DNA from 2 places in the Serratia sp. TSA_7 genome. Region 2 is predicted to be linked to the other one. Evidence: predicted binding sites of a transcription regulator. Region 2 holds the regulator's gene; the other holds the start of a gene.

Region 1 (3,314 bases), on a different contig from region 2:
CGCTGCCGCGCCGCCGTTGGCGAAATACGCCTTGATACCCGCCAGAATGGATTCCGCCACCTGCTGTTGAAAATGGCTGGTCCGCAGCTTACGCTCTTCTTCGATATTGCTGATAAACGCCGTCTCAACCAGGATCGAAGGGATGTCGGGGGCTTTTAACACCGCAAAACCGGCCTGATCGACGCGATTCTTGTGCAAACGGTTTATTTTGCCCATTCGGTTCAGCACTTCCTTGCCGAATTTCAAACTGTCGTTGATGGTTGCGGTTTGGATCAAATCAAACATGGTGTGATCCAGATAGCGATCGCCGCTTTTGCTTACGCCGCCGATTTGGTCCGATTCGTTTTGAGTTTGCGCCAGGAATTTCGCCGCCGAACTGGTGGCGCCCTTGGTCGATAGCGCAAAGACCGAAGATCCGCGCGCGGCCTGGCTGGTAAAGGCATCGGCATGGATAGAAACGAACAGATCGGCACGCTGCTTGCGCGCCTTCGCCACCCTCACCTTCAGCGGAATGAACACATCTTCATTGCGCGTCATAAACACCTTCATATTCGGCTCGCGCTTGATTAACGCGCTCAGTTTGCGGGCGATCTGCAACACGATATCCTTCTCGCGCGTTTTGAATTTGCCAATCGCCCCCGGATCCTCGCCGCCGTGGCCGGGATCCAACATGATGACTATCGGACGATCGCGCCCCGCCTTGCCTGCCTGCGGCGCCTCGGCCGGCAAAGTGCGCTCGAGATCGCCCTTGTTGTAATCTTCCAGTAATGCCAATAGCGGATCATAGTCTTCGCCAGTGCCGCCCTTGCTGGGATACAGATCCATCACCAGACGGTTGCGATATTCCGGTACCGGCGGCAGAGTGAACATATGAGGGCTGACACTCTGCTTAAGTTCCAGCACCAGCCGAACGGTGTTTTGATCAAACTGACCGACGCGCGCCTGTTTCAAATAGGGATCGTCAGCGCGAACCTGGCCGACAATGCCCTTCAATACGCTATTGAGATGCACCCCTTCGATATCCACCACCACGCGATCGGGATTGGTCAGCGCAAACTGTTTATATTTCAGTTCGGTGTTTGATTCGAGCGTCACGCGGGTATAAGTAGAAGAAGGCCAGACACGTACGGCAATCACGTGCGATGATGCAGCGAAGCCTATGCGACTCACACTCAGCAACCAACTTGCGGCAACCCCCTGCAATAGACGACGGCGGCCCAGATTGTGATTTGAGTTTGGCATGCGACTCCGGCAGTGGTAACAGGTTAAAACAGATGAAAAAACGCCGATAAAACGGGAATGGCAAAAACTTTAACGAATCCTCCCGGCGCTGTCATCAGAAAATCTTTCCAAGGTTTTTCAATTTATTACCCCATTAGCCCCTTCCGCAAATAAATACAGACAATTTCCCGCTTGCCATCGGGGCAATAAAAGAATAAAAATACAAAAATATCGTATAAATATGCAAAAGAGGTTTTGCCGTGAAGGAACGTAGTACCGAGCTTGTTCAAGGATTCCGTCACTCAGTTCCCTATATCAACGCCCACCGCGGCAAGACGTTTGTCGTCATGCTTGGGGGAGAAGCCATAGAGCATGAGAATTTTTCCAACATCGTCAACGATATCGGGCTGCTGCATAGCCTGGGGATTCGTTTGGTGGTGGTCTATGGCGCACGGCCGCAGATCGACAGCAATCTGGCGCAGCATAACTACGAACCTATTTATCACAAGCATACCCGGGTCACCGACGCCCACACGCTTGAGCTGGTTAAGCAAGCGGCGGGCCTGCTGCAACTGGACATCACCGCACGGCTGTCGATGAGCCTCAACAATACGCCGCTGCAGGGCGCGCACATCAACGTGGTCAGCGGCAACTTTATCATTGCCCAGCCGTTAGGGATTGATGACGGCGTGGATTACTGCCACAGCGGCCGTATTCGCCGTATTGATGAAGAAGCGATCCACCGTCAACTCGACAGTAACGCCATCGTGCTGATCGGTCCGGTCGCCGTTTCCGTTACCGGCGAAAGCTTTAACCTGACGTCAGAAGAAGTGGCCACCCAGTTGGCCATCAAGCTGAAGGCGGAAAAAATGATCGGGTTCTGCTCGTCGCAGGGCGTCACCGATCAGGAAGGCAATATCATTTCCGAGCTGTTCCCCAATGACGCGCAAAAACGTATCGAAGAACGCGAAGCCAGCGGCGATTACCATTCAGGCACCGTACGTTTCCTGCGCGGTGCGGTGAAGGCCTGCCGCAGCGGCGTGCGCCGCAGCCACCTGATCAGCTATCAGGAAGACGGAGCGCTGGTGCAAGAGTTGTTCTCACGCGACGGTATCGGCACCCAGATCGTCATGGAGAGCGCCGAACAGGTGCGCCGGGCGACCATTAACGATATCGGCGGCATTCTGGAACTGATCCGCCCGCTTGAACAACAGGGTATTCTGGTTCGCCGCTCCCGTGAGCAGTTGGAGATGGAGATCGACAAATTCACTATTATTGAGCGCGATAATCTGACCATCGCCTGTGCGGCGCTGTATCCGTTCCTGGAAGAGAAAATCGGCGAGATGGCCTGCGTGGCGGTACATCCGGACTACCGCAGCTCATCCCGCGGGGAAATGCTGCTGCAACGGGTGGAAAGCCAGGCGCGTCAGATGGGTTTGCAAAAGCTGTTCGTGCTGACCACACGCAGCATCCACTGGTTCCAGGAGCGTGGTTTCACGCCGGCGGAAGTGGACGTGCTGCCGATGCAAAAACAGGCGCTGTACAACTACCAACGCCGTTCGAAGATTCTGCTGGCGGACTTGTAATCCTCTGCGGGCGTGGCCTACGCCCGTCTTCTTTCAAGCTGTAGCCTTGTTGACTGCAGTTTGAAAGCCTCAGTACCCGTTCGCTTTTATGGCGTTATCTGCAAGCGCTCCGCCAACCCGCTGCGGCGTTGGGTTGGCGTACGGATCGCCCGCATCAGCACGCTATCGGTGGCATACAGCGAAAGCTGGTTACGTGCGCGGGTGATGGCGGTATACACCAGTTCGCGGGTCAGTACCGGCAGGAAATGATTGGGCAACACCAGCACCGTATGATCAAACTCCGATCCCTGAGACTTGTGCACCGTCATTGCATAGGCGGTTTCATGCGCCGGTAAACGGCTCGGTTGCACCGATTTGATGTTGCCGTCCGGCAGTTGGAAGTGCACTCGCAGCTCGCCGCTCTCATCACGCAAGGCGATACCGATATCGCCGTTAAACAGCCCCAGCGCACTGTCGTTGCGGCCAATCATCACCGGACGACCGGGATACCAACGCCCCAAAGCCCCT
Region 2 (3,314 bases):
CCGCTTCGCCTTGCAGCGCACGAACCAGAGACAGACCGAAACGCGCCGCCGCCTGACCCATTGACAGAGTTGCGGACCCGCCGCCGGCTTTGGCTTCAACCACTTCAGTACCCGCATTCTGGATACGCTTGGTCAGATCCGCCACTTCCTGTTCGGTAAAGCTCACGCCCGGGATCTGTGACAACAGTGGCAGAATGGTCACGCCAGAATGCCCGCCGATAACCGGCACGTTCAGCTCTTCCGGCTGCTTGCCTTTCAGCTCAGCCACGAAGGTGTTGGAACGGATGATATCCAGCGAGGTCACGCCAAACAGTTTGTTTTTGTCGTAAACACCGGCTTTCTTCAGCACTTCTGCCGCGATTGCCACGGTGGTGTTTACCGGGTTGGTGATAATGCCGATGCAGGCTTTCGGGCAGGTTGTTGCCACTTGCTGGATCAGATTACGCACGATGCCTGCGTTGACATTGAACAGATCTGAACGATCCATACCAGGTTTACGCGCAACGCCGGCAGAAATCAGCACTACGTCTGCACCATGCAGAGCCGGAGTAGCATCTTCGCCGCTGAAGCCTTTGATTTTAACTGCGGTAGGGATGTGGCTTAAGTCGACGGCAACGCCTGGGGTAACGGGGGCAATGTCGTAGAGAGAGAGTTCAGAACCTGAAGGAAGCTGGGTTTTGAGTAGAAGGGCGAGGGCCTGGCCGATACCGCCAGCAGCACCGAGAACTGCAACTTTCATCCTATACTCCTTTATTATCTTAAATATATAAAGCGCCGTGAATATGTTGGTTACGGACCTTAAATTATTACACCTTTAAAAACAATCTCTTAACAGTCTGTTTGAGAACTGGCGCAATAAAACAGCCGATGTCGCGCTCATTTTAAATTAAATGGCTTACACATTAAGGGCATAGCGCACATTAATCAAAAATAGTGCGAGGTTATTCACAAGCAAGTTAACCGGCGGTTACATTACACCCTTACACAACATCAGAACAACATCATTTTAATAACATTTTCTTTACCGCCACGGGCCGCTTTTTCGGTCGCTGAAAGGGCATATTCATGGGGTACGGATTTTGTTAAAATCCCGCCCTTTCCTCATTGTCCGGGCAGCATTGTTTTCTTCGGACGTCCTCTTATTGCATAAAAATTCATTTATATGCATAATAATCACTTCTATTGTCAACATTCCACGGTGCAAAATGCGTAATCCCGCAAAGCAGGAAGATCTGATCAAGGCGTTTAAAGCGTTATTGAAAGAAGAAAAATTCAGTTCTCAAGGCGAGATCGTTTTGGCGCTGCAAGAAGAAGGCTTCGAAAACATCAACCAATCCAAAGTATCGCGCATGCTGACCAAGTTCGGCGCGGTGCGTACCCGCAATGCCAAAATGGAAATGGTGTATTGCCTTCCAGCCGAGCTCGGCGTGCCGACCACCACCAGCCCACTGAAAAATTTGGTGCTGGATGTCGATCACAACGATGCCGTAGTGGTCATCCATACCAGCCCCGGCGCCGCACAGCTGATCGCCCGCCTGCTGGATTCCCTGGGTAAATCCGAAGGCATACTCGGCACCATCGCCGGTGACGACACCATTTTCGTTACCCCAGCCAGCAGCTTTACCGCTCGCCAGTTGTACGAAGCCATTCTGTCGCTGTTCGAACAAGAGTTATGATGCTCAACGCTAACAAAATGCGGCTGACGGTCGCGTTTTGTTAGCGCTTCTTTAACTCTGTCTTTACCTTTCCCCCGCGCCCTACCACGTTTAAAACCTGATTTCCGCCTTGTTACGGCACATTCCAATGACATTTATATAAAGCCAGCGATAGCTGCTGCCCTTTTCCGCACATTTGGTCAAAAACACTTACCTTATTGAAATTACATAAATTTAACATCAAAAGAACGTTTTATGAGCGTTTTTTATTCCATATGGTTATTAAAAATAAGAGACGCCATAATAAAGTTTCACTAGAAACTGTTAGCCAGCTATTAATTTTTAGAGTTACTAGATGTATACTCATTTCCGTGACGTAAATCACAGTTCATTGGAACTGATAAAAGAATACGATAAGGTGAGATCATGAAAATTAAAGCTACCGTTGCAACACTAAGCCTCCTGTCTGTGCTTTCCTTTGGCGCATTTGCAGCACAATCCGTTGATGCAGATCAGGCAGCCAAACTGCAGTCCGCAGGCACCATTACCGTCAGCGGCATTGCCGGCACCCCTTCAGATATTCGTCAGGCGCTGTCTGAAAAAGCCGATGCCCGTGGCGCGACCGCTTACCGCGTGATCGAAGCGCGTAACGAAGGCAACTACCACGCTACGGCTGAAATTTATAAATAAGACCCCGGCATTACCCGGCAACGGGCAATAAATCTCTGGAAACCAGCATTACCGATAACAGCTTTCAAGAATAATAAACGCTGTAAAGCCCTTCCTGGCTGTTATCGCAACAGGACCCACGACCATGAACATGAAAATGACCCTCGCTGCAATGAGCCTGATGTCTGCCCTTTCGTTCGGCGCTTCAGCCGCTACGTTGATCACCAATGACCAGACCGGCGATCTTCAGTCTGTCGGCACCATTACCGCCAGTGGCGTAACCGGTGCACCTTCGGATATTCGTCAGGCGTTGTCCGACAAAGCCGATAAGCAAGGCGCTAAAGCGTACCGAGTGATCGAAGCCTACGAAAACGGCAACTGGCACGCGACTGCCGAAATCTACAAATAACAATTCAGAGAGCGCGGTTGCCGAACTGATTACCCTCGTCACTGCCACTGCCGAGTTCCGTGGTAACCGCTGATTCTCTGAAGAAGTCTCGTCGTCCTATCCGACGAACCCCGTTGCCCTCGCTCGCGAGGGCTTTTTTATAGGCGAAAAAAAGGGCCGCAAACGGCCCTTTCTCGAATCAACCCTGTCGATCAGTAGGTGACTTTCGGCTCTGGCTTGTTGGCCAGAGCTTCCAGCAGCCGATCGTGGATCCCGCCGAACCCGCCGTTGCTCATCACCAGGATATGGTCACCCGGCTGGGCGGTTCTCACAATCATGTCCACCAAGGTGCCGAGATCGGCACTCCAGTGGGCCGGCTGCACGCAGGCTTCCGCCACTTCCGCCACCTGCCAGGGAATATGGTGCGGCTGGAACAGGAATACCTCATCGGCACGGCCAAGCGATGGCGCCAAATCGTTCTTGCTGATACCCATTTTCATGGTATTGGAGCGTGGTTCAAGCACCGCCAGAATACGGGCGGTGCCGCCCACTTTACCGCGCAGAGCGGCCAGGGTCGCCAGGATCGCCGTTGGGTGATGCGC

What was found. Region 2 encodes ArgR, which controls arginine synthesis, uptake and breakdown. Its sites were predicted from a motif close to ANTGAATAAAAATACANT; they were not measured.
Region 1: argA (amino-acid N-acetyltransferase) is a predicted target of ArgR. The motif match lies at 1,431-1,448, and genes of this name have one in related genera.

The regions. Positions count from the first base shown of each region.
Region 1 covers NZ_JBQZFU010000002.1:54,004-57,317, forward strand. The annotation lists gene amiC (N-acetylmuramoyl-L-alanine amidase AmiC) at 1-1,242, opposite strand, end outside; gene argA (amino-acid N-acetyltransferase) at 1,482-2,807, shown strand; gene recD (exodeoxyribonuclease V subunit alpha) at 2,894-3,314, opposite strand, start outside.
Region 2 covers NZ_JBQZFU010000003.1:81,633-84,946, reverse strand. The annotation lists gene mdh (malate dehydrogenase) at 1-739, opposite strand, end outside; gene argR (transcriptional regulator ArgR) at 1,206-1,676, shown strand; gene yhcN (peroxide/acid stress response protein YhcN) at 2,082-2,345, shown strand; gene yhcN (peroxide/acid stress response protein YhcN) at 2,470-2,733, shown strand; gene mpl (UDP-N-acetylmuramate:L-alanyl-gamma-D-glutamyl-meso-diaminopimelate ligase) at 2,925-3,314, opposite strand, start outside.